Regions from separate parts of the Psychrobacillus sp. FSL H8-0510 genome, predicted to be linked through region 1. Evidence: riboswitches for the same ligand, from Rfam matches in the RefSeq annotation. Region 1 holds a riboswitch; each other region holds the start of a gene.

Region 1 (5,577 bases):
TTTTCAATATTTTCTTTTCAAATTCATCAAAATCAAAATGGTCACTCGTACGAAGTCGTTCCATTATTTTTTCTTCAAATTCTTCCATCGATATTAAATAGAACAATGAGTTTAGGGAATGTGCCTGATGATTCCCGTTCTTTTCCCATTCCCATGTATCATACTGTCTAACTAATTCTACAAATTCTGTTACTGCAGCAGTTGGTTCCAATAATTTGTTGGATACAAGGTACTCATATAATAAGGATGTAGCAGAAGTTAATTTGCCTTCCTGATCTTCCACTAAAATATATCCCCATTCATAATCATTAAAGTGCAACGCTGATTTATGATGATCGATTAGTTGTACCTTCCCATTTGCATTGTAAAAATCATTTAATCGTTTTTCATTATCCCCGTTTGGCGTCAAATCCGTTACGAATAAAAATGTATCAGGTTCATCATTTTCTAAAAAATATTCAATCTCCCGATTAAGAGATGAAATCGAATTATAGCGCACCTTTACATTCTCACCAAATGCTAGCTTTGCTAAAATACCACATCCGACACCATCTAAATCATTATGGGACAATAATTTATACATTCTCTTCACCTCTTATATAGTATGGTTTTTACATACGAAACTTATTAATAAACTAATTTAAAAGTTATTTGGGTCAATTTCAAATTACTTTTATCAATATAAAATTGGACTCCGTTGATTGTAGCGCAAGGTGGCGACTCCAGTGACGAGGAGTGAAGCCATATCCGCGGAAAGCATGCACCTGGAGTGAAGATCAACTTTGACGGATTTTACTACTTAATATTTATTTTACAGGTAAACTGTTGCAATAGTATTAAAAGTCATGTATTATTTTAATAATTAAATATTCTCTTATTTCAATTATATTTGAAGTAAGGATAGAGGCGCAAAAACCATTAGTACACAATTAGAGGATAATGAGATCCTAGGACATTTGTGGAAAGGGGAATTTGCCGAAGTCGATAGAATCTCATTTTTCTTGAAGCTGGTTCAGCTGTTGAACAAACACTGAATTGTCATATAGGAGACTATATGGAGGGCTATCTTACGCACAGAAATATTACTCTATTTCTACTGCAACAACGAGCCCTCGTTGTTGCTTTTTCGCGTTTACTTAACTTGACTACAAAACAAATCTCAAGTTAAGCCTCCGGTGGATGTCACAGACTTTGGAGTTAATTGCGCTAGCGCAATTCAAAATCTGGACGCAATTACACCGAAGTGTAATTGATGAAGCCCTTCTCCCTGAATTTTTAATAATAAATTATAGGATGTGGAGAAGTTATGAATTTCGGACAAATATTAACTGCTATGGTTACTCCTTTTGATCATAATGAGGATATAGATTTTCCAGCTACAAGAAACTTAATAAATTACTTAATCGCCAATGGAACACAAGGTTTGGTTGTGTCTGGAACAACCGGAGAGTCTCCGACGTTAACTGATGAAGAAAAAGTACAGCTGTTTAAATTTACAGTTGAAGTTGTGAATGGTAGAGTGCCAGTTATTGCTGGAACCGGCTCATATAGCACAAAAGCTTCTATCAATTTAACAAAACAGGCTACTGATGCTGGTGTCGATGGTATTATGCTTGTTGTTCCTTATTATAACAAACCATCTCAAGAGGGCTTGTACCAACACTTCCAAACAATTGCTGCAACAACATCATTGCCTATTATGCTATACAATATTCCAGGTCGAAGCGTGGTCAACATGTCATTAGATACCATCATCCGACTTTCTGAGATTCCAAATATCGTTGCAATCAAAGAAGCTGGCGGCAATTTGGACACTATGTCTGAGATTATTAGTAATACTTGTGAGGACTTTTCACTGTATAGTGGCGATGACGGTTTAACAATTCCGGTACTATCAATTGGTGGAACGGGAGTTATTTCCGTAGCTTCGCATATTATTGGAAATGAAATGCAAGCAATGATCGCAAAGTTCAATAATGGAAATGTAAGAGAAGCTGCAAAGGATCATCGCAGACTATTACCCGTCATGAAAGCATTATTTGCAGCTCCAAATCCTACACCTGTTAAAACAGCATTAAATTTAAAAGGCGTTCCAGTGGGTGGAGTTCGCCTACCTATGGTTCCTTTAAATGCTGAGGAACTAACTACTTTAAAGGAAGTATTAACTACACTACCAGAAGGCGTAAAGTCTTAAAAAGAGCGAATTCCAACTGCTGGAATTCGCTCTTTTTTCTTTAATTCGTGGACATGAAAGATCATATACTCGCGGTCGGCCAATGCTTACCCGCGGAGAAGAATGGAATACTCGCGCTCCCTCTCTGGTTACTCGCGGACTGCCATGATTTACTGGCGCAACTGGATATATTTCCATTTAAGAAGTAACTCGAATCGTCCTTTCTCGCGGTCGATTGGTGAATACTCGTTATCGACCAATGCTTACTCGCGGAGAAGAATGGAATACTCGCGCTCCCTCTCTGATTACTCGCGGACTGCCATGATTTACTGCCGCAACAGGATATATTTCCACTTCTAATCATCCTTTCAGGATGTTGAGGAATGAAATGAATTGCACCATTTCTTATGACTATACTAAATGAGCGAATTCCCAGTACTACTGGAATTCGCTCTTTTTTAATTTAACTTCTATATTTAACCGCTAAGCCTTTAAGGAATTTGCGCGCAAAATTGTCTCCGCATTCTTTATAATTACGATGACCTGGTTTTCGTAAAATAGCTCCAAGCTCACCTTTTGAAACTACAATACCACCATCATGCAACACATCTAGCATATCTTCTGTTGTTAATTGTAGAGCTACTTTAAGCTTTTTCAACAGCATATTATTCACGTGATCCTTCTGCTGTACAACTGGCTCCGTATCTGCTGGCTGTTCCGGTTTTGGATCCTGCTTGCCTCTTTTATGTGTGATTAGTCCATTCAAAAACGATTCTAACATTTTATTATTACACTTGATGTGGTTTTCATCCTCTACTACTTCTTCCTCTTCACTTTCCTCTTTTGCTTTGGTAAGAATTTTGAGAACTTCCTCTTTAGTTACTTCCACACCACCAAGTTTAAATACCTCTACCATATCCTTATTCTTTATATCAAGGGCATATCTCAATCTGATTAATATATCATTATTCTCCATTTATAAACCTCCCAATGTCCGCATAAGTAGATATCATACGGAACTAATCATTACTAGAATAGCACAATGTGAGCTAGTATAAAAAAACTGGAAGAGAAATTTTTCATTTTCTCCACCAGTTCGATTTCATTTGCCTATGAATTGAAATCATATATTTGACCTTTTATCAAATAAGCTGTGCTTTCAGCGATATTCGTAATATGGTCTGCCGTTCTCTCTAAAAAGCGATTAACAAATAATAATTGTACAAGCTGACTTGTTTCTTCTGGATGTTCACTTAGATAAGCAGTAAGTTTTTTATATGTCTCTCTACTATATTGATCTACATTGTCCTCTAAATCTCCCACTTCTTTAGCAAGCAGGATATTTTCCTCTAAGAATGATTGTAATGCTTTTCGAAGCATTTCAATCGATATATCTTTCATCTTTTCTAGATGGGTAATATCTAGTAAAGATTCAGTATTGCCGATTTTAATCGTTGCTTTTGCAATATTTACAGCAAAATCTGCGACCCGTTCAATTTCAGATGAAATTTTAAGGACACCAATTATTTCACGTAAATCTCTGGAAACAGGTGATTCTTTTGCTATCATCCATATGGAGAACTGATTTACTTCTATTTCAAGATTATCAATCGCTGTATCTCCTTCAATTACTTTTAGAGCGATCTCCACATCCTGTGTTTTTAAAGCCTTAAAAGATTTTTCTAGAGCGACAACTGAGAGTTCACCCATTTCGATAATCTTACTCTTTAGTTCTTCTAAATTATTTTCAAAGTTTACACGAATACCCATTGGTAACCTCCTATTATCCAAATCGACCTGTAACATAGTCTTCTGTTCTCTGATCCTGCGGGGTGGAGAAAATATTATCTGTATCATCGTATTCTACTACTTCTCCATTTAAGAAAAATGCGGTTTTATCGGAGATTCGAGCAGCCTGTTGCATGTTATGTGTCACAATAACAATTGTATAATCTTCTTTCATATTGGTGATTAGTTCTTCTATTTTTAGAGTAGAAATCGGGTCTAATGCGGAAGTAGGCTCGTCCATTAAAATAATATCAGGTTTCATCGCTATTGCACGAGCAATACATACACGTTGTTGCTGACCGCCTGACAATCCTAGAGCCGATGTTTTAAGACGATCTTTTACTTCATCCCAAATTGCTGCACTACGTAAACTTTCTTCTACAATTATATTTAATTCTTTTTTGTTTTTAATACCTTGCATTTTTGGTCCGTAAGCCACGTTGTCATAAATACTCATAGGAAATAGATTTGGTTTTTGAAATACCATTCCTACCTTCGTTCTGAGTTTGATAACATCATTAGATTTATAAATATCTTCATGATCAATGACAATTTCTCCTGTAATTTTCACACCACCGATTAAATCATTCATACGATTTAGTGTGCGTAAAAAAGTAGATTTCCCACAGCCAGATGGACCGATTAAAGCTGTAACCTCTTTTTCCTGAATAGCAAGATCGACTCCGAATAATGCTTGTTTCTCGCCATAAAATAAATTTAAATCTCTTACATTGATTATAGTTGCTTCTTTACTTTGCTCCATATGCTAAAATACCTTCCCTACGTAATTTATTTGGTCATTAGCTCTGCATGTTCAATTACTGTGGACTTAACATACTCTTATTTATTTGTAGCTCTGTTAAATTTTTTCGAAATATATGTTGCCGAAAGGTTAATTGCTAATATAATTACGATTAAAACTATACCTACAGCTGCAGCAAGTTCAATATCTCCAGATTCTTGTGTAACTAGATACGAATGAACAGTTAAGGTTCTAGCAGATGATAGAATGCTGTCTGGCATAGCTGCCACGGTTCCAGCAGTTAAGAAGATAGCAGCTGACTCACCAACAATTCTTCCGACTGAAAGGATAATACCAGATAGTATACCCGGCATTGAGCTTGGTAAAATTACTTTATACAGCGTTTGTAATTTTGTTGTCCCAAGCGCTAGTGAACCTTCTCGGTACGAACCTGGAACTGTTTTTAAAGCTTCTTCAGTTGTCCGTATAATTACAGGTAATACAATAATCGTTAGAGTTAATGAAGCTGCTAATATCGACATACCTAATTTTAATGTTGTAACAAAGAACACCGCTCCAAACAAACCGTAAATAATAGATGGTATTCCTGTTAAACTTTCCGTTGCAAATCGTATTAGTCTTACTAATCGGCCTTGTTTTGCATATTCCTGTAGATAAACGGCTGCCAATATTCCAATAGGTGTTGCGATGACTAACGAGATAAGGACTGTGTATATAGTCGTTACGATCATTGGCCAAATACCACCATCTCCATCTGGAGAATAATCACCAAAGATAAAGTCGAAGCTGATCAAACCAATTCCCTTATAAAAGATAAAACCTACAATCATAACAAGAACGGCAACTGATAAGA
Region 2 (5,577 bases), 660 kb from region 1:
AAATGATGCGCCTTGGTTAGACCATTGTTGTGTATCATCCATATTAATATTTTCAAAACGTTCAAGAAGTTCTTGGATTTTCTTGTCTGTTGCTTCAAGTTTGTCGTTATAACGAACAACAGTTACGTTATCTGTCATCCACTCACCAAGCTCTTTATGAAGTAAGTACGCATTTTCCGTACCTTTCATAGACATAACCTTGTCCCACTTCTCTTGTTCCAATTTAAGTTCAGCTTCAAAGATAGAATCATCCATGTCAATAGCATGAGTTTTTAAATGACTCATATAACTAACTGCATTCGGTCCTGCAACACTTCCGCCGAATACTGCAGAAAGTAAAGAATTAGCTCCTAAACGATTAGCTCCATGCTGTGAAAAATCACATTCACCTGCAGCAAATAATCCAGGAATATTAGTCATTTGATTATCATCTACCCACAGTCCGCCCATAGAATAATGAACTGCTGGGAAGATTTTCATAGGTACTTTACGAGGGTCATCACCTGTGAATTTCTCGTAAATTTCAATGATACCACCAAGTTTAACATCTAGTTCATGTGGATCTTTATGTGAAAGATCTAGATAAACCATGTTTTCTCCGTTGATACCAAGTTTTTGGTTAACGCATACATCAAAGATTTCACGTGTTGCAATATCACGAGGAACCAAGTTACCGTATGCAGGGTATTTTTCTTCTAAGAAGTACCAAGGTTTGCCGTCTTTATAAGTCCAAATACGACCACCTTCACCACGAGCAGATTCAGACATTAATCGTAATTTATCGTCACCAGGAATGGCAGTTGGATGAATTTGAATAAATTCTCCGTTCGCATAATATGCTCCTTGTTGATATACGATTGATGCAGCAGAACCAGTGTTGATAATAGAGTTAGTAGTTTTCCCGAAAATAATCCCAGGGCCACCAGTAGCCATAATTACAGCATCACCACGGAATGCTCGAATCTCCATTGTTAGAAGGTTTTGCGCTTTAATACCACGACATACGCCTTCGCTGTCTTTAATTATTCCAAGGAATTCCCATCCTTCGAATTTAGTTACTAAACCATCCACTTCAAAACGACGAACTTGTTCGTCCAGCGCATAAAGAAGTTGTTGACCAGTTGTTGCACCAGCAAATGCTGTACGGTGCATCATTGTCCCACCAAAACGGCGGAAATCTAATAATCCTTCAGGTGTACGGTTAAACATAACACCCATTCTATCAAACAAACTTATAATTCCAGGTGCTGCATCTGTCATCGCTTTAACTGGTTTTTGATTTGCTAAGAAATCTCCACCATATATAGTATCATCTAAATGTACTGCAGGAGAATCGCCTTCACCTTTAGTATTTACAGCTCCGTTAATACCGCCTTGTGCACAAACAGAGTGTGAACGTTTTACTGGAACGATAGAAAATAGGTCTACGTGCGTGCCATCTTCGGCAGCTTTCATTGTTGCCATTAAGCCAGCTAATCCACCGCCGACAACAATCAGTTTACTTTTTGCCATGCTATTCTCACTCCTCAATTTAATAGTAGTTGAACGACTTTAAAGTTTCTTAAACGAATGCTAGAAGAGCTTGTACGCCAACTACAGATAACGCTAAGAAGATAATTAAAGTTACATAAGTAACAATTTGTTGTGATCTTGCAGATTGTGTAATACCCCAGCTAACTAAGAATGACCAAATACCATTAGCTAAATGGAAAGTGGCTGAAACAACACCTACAATATAGAAACCTAACATCCATGGGTTAGATAAAATCTCTGCCATCATGTTAAAATTAACTTCTTTTGCTCCAATAGCAGCTTGGAAACGTGTTTCAAAAACATGCCAAGCGATAAATACAACTAAGAAAATGCCAGTAAATCTTTGTAATATAAATAAATAGTTTCTCAACGTTCCAAATTGCTTCGGATTATTTTTTGCAGTAAATGCAATGTAAATTCCGTAAAATGCATGGAACATTAATGGAATATAAATTACGAAGATTTCTAACATTAATCGAAATGGTAGACTCTCCATGAAGTGAGATGCACTATTAAATGCTTCTGCTCCTCTTGTAGCAAAGTGATTTACTACTAAATGCTGCGCTAAAAACAGACCTACCGGTATAATACCAAGTAAGGAATGCAGTCGACGCCAATAAAATTCGCGATCGTTCGACAAAACAATTACCCCCTCAAATTTCTGACTGAAAAGAATGAAAACTATCTCAAAAAAGCAAAAGTTCTCAAAAATTTCACATCATCAAGTTACGTATTTATGACATATCCATTGTACTCTCATCATTTTGGAGCGTCAAGGTATCTTTCCGTATTTTAAAATGGATTCCTTTACCTTTTTCGGATAATAAATTGTTAAATTAATCACAATCTAATCAAGTCCCCATTTGTAATTTTTTTATGATAAAATAAATAGGCAATATTGATTTTTGGAAAGAAGGGTTGCTACTTGAATGAAAAGGAACATTCACATGTAACTTCCTTTGGATATGAGTTACTAAGAGACCATGTGCTTACTTCTATTCTCGGAAAACATGAAAAAGATATATTATATTGGGCAGGGAAAGATTTAGCCCGCAAATTTCCCCTATATTCATTGGACGAAGCTATCACTTTTTTCAACGAAGCTGGCTGGGGCACTTTACATTTAGAAAAAACTACAAAAGACTCCGCTTTCTATACGCTAAGTACATATAATCTACCTCAGAGTGGTCAAAGTAGAAGTCATCGATTAGAAGCAGGCTTTTTAGCTGAACAACAACAAAAGATTACTGGTTTTTTAACCGAATGTTATGACGAAGAAGTAAAAAAGAATGGCCTTGTCTCTTTGCAAATAAAATGGGATTCTAAAACAAAAGGGTAACGGGATAGTCGCATACGACTTTTCCTGTTCCCCCTCTTTAATAGTGAAACTATTGTGAAAACCTTTTAACAGATTCAAATAGATAATAGAAAATGAATTTTAACATAAAAATATTATACGGATTGATGAGTTAGTGCAAGTTCAAATTCATCATGTAAAGCATTTGCTGCTTCGATCATATTTTGTTGGGGTACAACGACTGACACTTTTATCTCTGAAGTACTTACCATTTTCACAGGAATATTTTCTTTTCTTAATCGATCAAACATTTGAGCTGCTACCCCGGGATTCGATACCATTCCCGAACCGACAATAGAAACCTTTGAAAGACCAACTTCAAAATCCGCGAAAGTAAAGCCTAGTGCTTGTTTGTGTGTCTCTAAAACTGTTATCGCTTCAGACAAGGATTCCTTTTTAATAGAAAAGGATACTGCAGGTTTCACTCCTTCTACTATCGACTGCACAATAATATCTACGTTTATATGATTTGCTGCTAAAGTCGTAAAAATAGAAGCGAGGGAACCGTTAAAAGGTACTTCGTATTCTATAGTCAATCGGACGATATCTGATTCAAATGCCACTCCACGAACTACTAAATTATTTTCCACATCTACTTCCTCCTTCAAAATCGTTCCTTCTCCATCTTTAAAGCTCGAGCGCACTCTTAATGGAACCTTATAATTTTTAGCAAATTCAACAGCACGTGGATGTAATACTCCTGCACCTAAATTAGCGAGTTCTAACATTTCGTCATATTCAAGCTGTTCCAGTTTACGCGCACTTTCAATATAGCGAGGATCAGACGTGTAAATCCCGTCTACATCTGTATAAATATCGCAAATTTCCGCTTCAATAGAAGCAGCAATAGCAACAGCAGTTGTATCAGATCCTCCTCTGCCAAGTGTAGTAATCTCTCCTGCTTCAGATATCCCTTGGAAACCAGCTACAATAACTACTTTATTCGCTACAAGTAATCCATCAATTTTTGAAGGATCCATTTTCATTACTTTTGCATTTCTATGTACACTATCTGTTATCAGACCTGCCTGGGCACCTGTGAGAGAAATGGCTTCTACTCCAATTGCGTTTAACTTGAGAGAAAGCAATGCCATTGTAACTTGCTCCCCAGAAGATAAGAGCACGTCCATTTCACGTTTGGACGGCGAATCTGCTAATTCGAAAGCCAATTTTGATAATTCATCTGTCGCTTTACCCATTGCGGATACAACAACCACAATATCATGACCATTTTCTTTTTCACCTTTTACCCGATTAGCAACATCTGTAATCTTTTCAGTTGATTCAACCGAAGTACCGCCAAATTTCATTACAATTTTAGTCATGATCATCCGCTCCCTTATTAACTGAAAGGATTAAAAAATGCTTTTCACATATTGTGAAAAGCATTGTCTCATACACGGTCCAAAAAATCTGTCCATGTGAGATAGCCCTCCAGAATATCAAATTCTGACAATCCTACATCTATTAAATGCAGAACCAACAACAGAATAGGAAAAGCTATTCTATGTTTCGGCGAAAAACCCTTTCTTCAGCTATTCTAGGAACTTTCCTTCCTCCTGCTGAGTACTGATGTCTAATCGCACCTCTATCTTCACTTATAATAGTGAATATTAAATTGTTACAACCATAACATATGATTATTCAGAAGACAATACATTTTTCTGATAATGGTCAATCACTAAATCTGCTTGCTTACTCGGTAATCCTGCAGCCATTAACTCTTCTTTGCTAGCAGCTTGTATTTTCTTTAAAGAACCAAATTGTTTTAGTAATAACTTTTTCCGTTGAGGACCAATCCCTTCAATACCATCTAGAGAAGATGCAATTGTGTGCTTTCCACGCTGTTGTCTATGGAATGTTATAGCAAAACGATGGACTTCATCCTGAATTCGTTGGAGCAAATAAAAACCTTCGCTAGTCCGCTTCATCGGTATTATCTCCAAAGGATCACCATAAATAAGTTGAGAAGTCTGATGCTTGCCGTCCTTTGCAAGCCCAGCAATCGGTATATCAAGACCTAGTTCATCCTCAATAATTTCGCGCGCTGCCTCAATTTGCCCTTTTCCGCCATCAATGATTACTAAATCGGGTAGTGGTAAATTCTCTTTCAAGACTCTTGTATATCTTCGCCGAACAACTTCACGCATAGCACCATAATCATCATGTTTGGCAGCCGTTTTTGTCTTGTATTTACGATAATCTTTTTTGCTTGATCTTCCATCAATAAATACAACCATTGCAGATACAGCATCTGTACCATGAATATGCGAGTTATCGAAAGCTTCTATTCGCATTGGAGGTGCAATCCCCATGGAATCACCAAGCTGTTCAACTGCCCCAATAGTTCGCTCTTCTTGTCTTTCGATTAAATGAAATTTCTCCGTAAGAGCTATTTTTGCATTTTTTTCTGCTAACTCGACTAGATTTTTCTTTGTGCCTCGTTGTGGAACGAAAACTTTCATTTCTAGAAGATTTGAAGCTAAGTCAAGATCCGTAGTTAATGGAACATAAATTTCTTTTGGTTTAATATGCTCTGGCTTCGCATAGAACTGACCTAAAAATGTGATGAATTCCTCTTCTGGATCCCGGAAGATCGGAAATAATGACACATCTCTTTCGATAAGCTTTCCTTGTCGGATAAAAAATACTTGAACACACATCCAACCTTTATCAACATGGAAACC
Region 3 (5,577 bases), 670 kb from region 1:
TTAGAGAACCAAGAAGTAATTTATGAGCATTGGGATATTAACAAACTACCAGAAAACCTTCGTGAAAAGTTTGACTTAAGCGACGGAGAAAAGCAAGAGATTCTCCAAGCCTTCCAAATTGAAATAGATGATATCTCTAGTCGCCGTGGCTATCAAGCGGCCGATATTATCTCTCTTTCAGATTCGAACCCAAACTTAGACGAACTGTTAAAAAATTTCGAACGCAAACACCTTCATACCGACGATGAAGTTCGTTATATTGTAAGTGGTCACGGTGTCTTCATCATACAAGGCAAGGATGAACGCTACTTTGAAGTTCATCTTTCACCTGGTGATTTGATATCTGTGCCTGAGAATATTACACATTACTTCACATTATCAGAGGACCGTAAAGTTGTTGCTGTACGCATATTTGTAACAACAGAGGGGTGGGTCCCAGTTTATCAAGAGGAAGCAGTAGAACAATAGAGGTAAATGCTCTTTGTAGGAATAAGAAAAAAGGAATGCTATACTAACTTTATCTAATAAGAAAGGAGAATGTACAATGATTATTGTAACGAATCGCATCAAAACCAAACCAGGATTTGCAGAAAAAATGGCTCCAAATTTCACAAAACCAAGCCCCCTTCAAGAAATGGAAGGCTTCATCAAAGTAGAGGTCGCTATTACTCAAGGACCAACTGAATATGATGAAATGAATGTAAATATGTACTGGGAGAAAGAAGAAAACTTCCAAGCATGGAAAGACAGTGATCTCTTCAAAGAATCGCATAAACGTCCCGAGTCTGGCTCTCCTGAAGCTTCTAAAGAATCTCCACTTTTAGGTAATGAATTAATCATTTCTAAAGTTGCCGCTTCAATAGAAGCAATTTCCAAAAACTAAAATAAAAGTGGAGGACTCATCTTCTGAGTTCATCCACTTTTTTCATGTCTATTCGGTAAATCCCCTTTATATCTCGTAATATACATCCATTTGTTTCAAAAATCCGTCTCATAGGGGCATTTCCTGTGTCTGTACTCCCTACATATATCTTGGCACCTAATTTTTTCAAAAGCTCTAAAGAAATAGCATGAAATATCTTTCCATATCCTTTTTGACGTTGCTCTGGAACTACCCCAAAGTAAAACATTCTACCTTCTTCTGTCGTGCCTTGTTCAATATGAGGAATACTAATACCGTAGTTCCTACCATTTTGAGAAAAGATAAAACATTGATCTCGCCAATTAGTACCTAATTCAAGTTCTAATGACTCCATTATTTGACTGATAGAAAACAGCTTATTCTTGTTCGCTGAGCCACTCCTACATGCATCATACAATCTAGCAAAATCAGAATCCGTAACTTGACTCTCAGAGAGAGCATCTACTTGAAAATCACTAGTATTTTTAAATGGTCCTTGTAGTGTCTTTGTGTACTCTACAATAGACGACACTTTTTTGAACCGACGCTTTAAAAGCCAATCCTCATTTTCTTCATCCATCAGAAGGGATAGATATGCTACATTTTGTTCTTTCCACTCTGTTAATAATTGATCGAACGCAACTAAATAATCTATATTTGGAATATGGGATACTTTATGTTGATCCACAAGCCAGTATTCTCGTTCTTTTTTTATCAGATTGAAAAGGTCCACCTTTCGATTCCTCCATACTGTTATTAACTTAATGTTCGTTTTAAAAATGTTTTAGTTCTTTCTTCCCTCGGGTTGTTGAAAATTTGTTCTGGAGGTCCCTCCTCAGCAATTACGCCTTTATCCATAAAAACAACCCGATCGGCTACTTCTTTAGCAAACTCCATTTCATGTGTCACTATTAACATTGTAAGTCCCGTACTTGCTAACTCTTTCATCACTTTTAATACCTCTCCAACCATTTCTGGATCCAGTGCGGAGGTAGGTTCATCAAATAACATGACATCCGGTTCCATGGAAAGTGCTCTTGCTATAGCGACACGTTGCTTTTGACCACCTGATAGTTGCTTAGGCTTGGCATTTACATAATGATCCATTCCCACTACTTTTAAGTATTTTAACGCAATCTTTTCGGCATCCTCTTTAGAACGTTTTAATACCTTTACTTGACCTACCATACAATTGTTTAACGCATTATGGTTATTAAATAAGTTGAACTGTTGAAAAACCATTCCTAACTTTTTTCGGTAGGCATGGATATCATGTTTTTCATCTAAAATATTCTCTCCACGATAAATAATTTGACCGCCACTAGGCTTTTCCAACAAATTTATACAACGAAGTAAAGTAGATTTTCCTGATCCAGAGGAACCGATGATGCAAATAACCTCTCCTTTGTTCACTGAAAAATCTATGTCTCTTAAGACCTCATGATTTCCGAAGGATTTACTTAAATGTTGAACTTCGATGACATTTCCCATAGATTTCTCCTCCTTCGTTTAATCGATATTCGCATTATTTTTAGGTAACATAAGTTGCGGTGGCGGCTGACCAATCATACTGTAGTTTTCCGGGCCGTCTAATCTTCTCTCTATATATCGTAATATTAATGTTACTGTAAACGTCATGACGAAATACAAAATACATGCTATAAAGAATGGTTCAAAGTATTTAAAGCTTATACCTGCAACTGTTTTCGCTTGAAAATATAGTTCCGTAACACCTATTACATTCAAGACAGACGTATCTTTAATATTAATGATAAATTGATTTCCTGTTGCTGGTAAAATATTTCGGATGACTTGAGGTAGAACAACACTCCACATTGTTTGAACATGATTCATACCAATTGCTTGTGCAGCTTCGAATTGCCCCTTATCAATGGAAATAACACCGCCCCGTACAATTTCTGCCATATATGCACCCGTGTTGATCGAAACGATGAATATTGCTGCTGTTGTACGGTCCATATCTATCCCAAAAGCAAGCGCAGATCCATAGAATATTACCATGGCCTGTACGATCATCGGAGTTCCTCTAAAAAACTCAATATATGCAGAAAGTATTAGATTTACTACTTTTAACAAAATACGTTTCATTTTTCTTTCAGGTTTAGGAATTGTACGAATAACCCCTGCTAGCAAGCCAATAACTGCACCAAAAATTGTACCAATAATTGATATTAATAATGTCATTCCTGCTCCACGAAGGAACATCGGCCAGTTATTAGTAATCATAGAAATAATATATTCAATGCTCATACATTTCCCTCCTTTCTTAGAAAAGTCGCAGACGCTGCTGGCGTCTGGAGCTAGATAGTTAATAATTAGAAAGCATATATTCCATATAAAAACCGACTGCAAAAAGATGCAGCCGGTATCACTTCACCCTTATTCTGCCGCTGGTTGGTTATTGATAGCAGCATCCATAATTTCTTGTCTTTCTTCTTCAGAAATTTCCGCTAAAATTTTATTAATATCTTCTGTTAATTTACTATCTTTTTTTAAGCCTACTGCTACTGCTGTATCCTCTTCTGCCGCTTTAAATCCATCCGTAAATTCAACCATTGCAAAGTTGGCATTAGCGGAAGAAGCACTAATTCCTTCTGGACGTTCAGACACATAACCATCAATAACTCCAGATTCTAATGCTACACGCATTGCAGAGAAATTATCAGATGCTGGTTGTTTTTGCACATCTTTGATTTGATCAATTACACCATAGTGAGAAGTATTTAACTGACCTGTAATTTTAGCACCACTAAAGTCTTGAATAGAAGTAGCCCCTTCAAAAGCTCCACCTTTTTTCACTACCATAACAAAGTTGGAAGTATAGTAGTTTTCCGAAAAGTCGATTGTTTCTTTACGCTCTTCTGTAGGTGACATTCCCGCTATAATTGCATCAATTTTGTCTGATTGCAATGATGGCACAAGCCCATCCCACTCTGTTTTAACGATAACTAGTTCCTTTCCTAATCCATCCGCAATACGTTTAGCAATTTCCACATCATATCCACCAGCATACTCTGCGTTTCCATCAATCTTCACTCCACCATTGGAATCGTCTAGTTGAGTCCAGTTAAAAGGTGCATAACCTGCTTCTAAGCCTACTGTAAATGTATCAGCCGTATCTTTAGCTGTTGAAGATCCCGAAGTCTCTTTATCAGCCGTTCCACATGCCGCTAATAACAATGTAATAGATACAAATATCGTTAAAAATGCTAATCTTTTTTTCATTCTAATTTCTCCCTTTTTATCAATATATGTTCTTGCCTATAAAAAAAGACAACTTGTACAAAAAAAGACCTGAGATGAACTCAGGTCGCAATATGTATAGTTGCCCAGGTCCTCTACTTTTCCCAAATGAGATAGCACACCATTATAAACCGGGATGTTTATAGTGGACAGTCCTGCAATTATTAACTACAGACCCAGCAAGTAATAACGAGTAATATTACAAACTTCGGCGACATTTCCTTCTCCCTAGCATCGTAGCTTCTCAAACTCCACTAAGGACTGTTAAATATCGCGCCTCTACCTCACTACACTAAGTGAGGTTATATTCAATTATGTTTCATAGTTTACAATACACATATATTTCTGTCAACTACCTCAGTATTAATACTTAGCTAGGTATATGTTATAATTAATGGTGGAAATATAAAAACAATGAGAATTTAGTTATTAATGTGTCTACTTACATTGGTAATTATTTTTAAAGGAGAATGATATTATGAGATCTGTCCAAACTACAGATCACAAAGTAACAGAACAAATGGACTCAGATTATTCATTAGAAAAGGTACCCCGTAGCCAAAGAAATATGGGTTGGTTAAGTATAACCAATATTACATTCGGCATAGCCACTGCCATTTTTTACTTTCAAATGGGTAGTGTAATGGCTCTGCAATTTGGGGCACTAAATGCTATTATCTCCTCGATTTACGCAATAGTAGTTGCCGGTATATTAGGAACCTTCATTGCTTACTTATCCGCGAAATCTGGTATGAATGTCAATTTATTATCTAGAGGCGGTGGTTTTGGCTATATAGGTGCTTCCCTAACATCGTTCCTCTACGCGACAAACTTTATTATGTATTGTGCATTTGAAGGACTCATTTTAGTATCCGCGGTTCACACCTTCTTCCCTAACCTACAAGAATGGGCATTAATCATTTTCTTCGGTTTTATCGTTATACCTTTAAACTGGTTTGGAATTAAACAACTAGATAAGTTACAAAAGTGGTCTCTACCTATATTTGTAGTTTTCTTAATAACAGCAGTTGTTATATCATTTTATAAACCTTCCGTATTTGAAGGACCTTTTTGGACTTATTTACCTGAGGGCGTTCAAGTTGGAGGACAAGCCTTACTCCTTTGCATAGGTGTTCAACATGGAATAATGGGTCTAACAGCCCTACTAGCATCTGATTATGCTCGTTTTCTAAAACCAAAAGATATTAAAATTGGTTCGGTGGCAATCGGTTTTATTCCACAGATTTTCTGCTTCGGTATTATGGGGGGTCTTGGTATTTGGTTTGGTGTTCGCTTAGGTGAACCAAATCCAGGAGTTTATATTGTAATGCTTCTAGGTATTGGTGGAGCATTATTCACGATGCTAACTCAACTACGTATAAATATTACTAACATATATAGTAGTTCCCTAT

The links. A riboswitch is a leader RNA that binds a small molecule or an ion and turns the genes downstream of it on or off. The one in region 1 is predicted to bind lysine.
Region 2: it holds a riboswitch for lysine, as region 1 does, so the genes downstream of both, MHI40_RS12235 (aspartate kinase) here and dapA (4-hydroxy-tetrahydrodipicolinate synthase) in region 1, are expected to answer to the same signal.
Region 3: it holds a riboswitch for lysine, as region 1 does, so the genes downstream of both, MHI40_RS19105 (transporter substrate-binding domain-containing protein) here and dapA (4-hydroxy-tetrahydrodipicolinate synthase) in region 1, are expected to answer to the same signal.

What each region holds. Positions count from the first base shown of each region.
Region 1 covers NZ_JBBOYZ010000001.1:3,067,577-3,073,153, forward strand. The annotation lists gene MHI40_RS15665 (DHH family phosphoesterase) at 1-583, opposite strand, end outside; lysine riboswitch at 894-1,073, shown strand; gene dapA (4-hydroxy-tetrahydrodipicolinate synthase) at 1,307-2,194, shown strand; gene MHI40_RS15675 (YehS family protein) at 2,637-3,149, opposite strand; gene phoU (phosphate signaling complex protein PhoU) at 3,284-3,943, opposite strand; gene pstB (phosphate ABC transporter ATP-binding protein PstB) at 3,957-4,724, opposite strand; gene pstA (phosphate ABC transporter permease PstA) at 4,802-5,577, opposite strand, start outside.
Region 2 covers NZ_JBBOYZ010000001.1:2,411,248-2,416,824, forward strand. The annotation lists gene sdhA (succinate dehydrogenase flavoprotein subunit) at 1-1,512, opposite strand, end outside; gene MHI40_RS12225 (succinate dehydrogenase cytochrome b558 subunit) at 1,562-2,173, opposite strand; gene MHI40_RS12230 (YslB family protein) at 2,459-2,872, shown strand; gene MHI40_RS12235 (aspartate kinase) at 2,986-4,215, opposite strand; lysine riboswitch at 4,310-4,489, opposite strand; gene uvrC (excinuclease ABC subunit UvrC) at 4,531-5,577, opposite strand, start outside.
Region 3 covers NZ_JBBOYZ010000001.1:3,742,152-3,747,728, forward strand. The annotation lists gene MHI40_RS19080 (1,2-dihydroxy-3-keto-5-methylthiopentene dioxygenase) at 1-468, shown strand, start outside; gene MHI40_RS19085 (heme oxygenase) at 545-883, shown strand; gene MHI40_RS19090 (hypothetical protein) at 900-1,634, opposite strand; gene MHI40_RS19095 (amino acid ABC transporter ATP-binding protein) at 1,658-2,392, opposite strand; gene MHI40_RS19100 (amino acid ABC transporter permease) at 2,411-3,172, opposite strand; gene MHI40_RS19105 (transporter substrate-binding domain-containing protein) at 3,302-4,147, opposite strand; lysine riboswitch at 4,272-4,455, opposite strand; gene MHI40_RS19110 (purine-cytosine permease family protein) at 4,644-5,577, shown strand, end outside.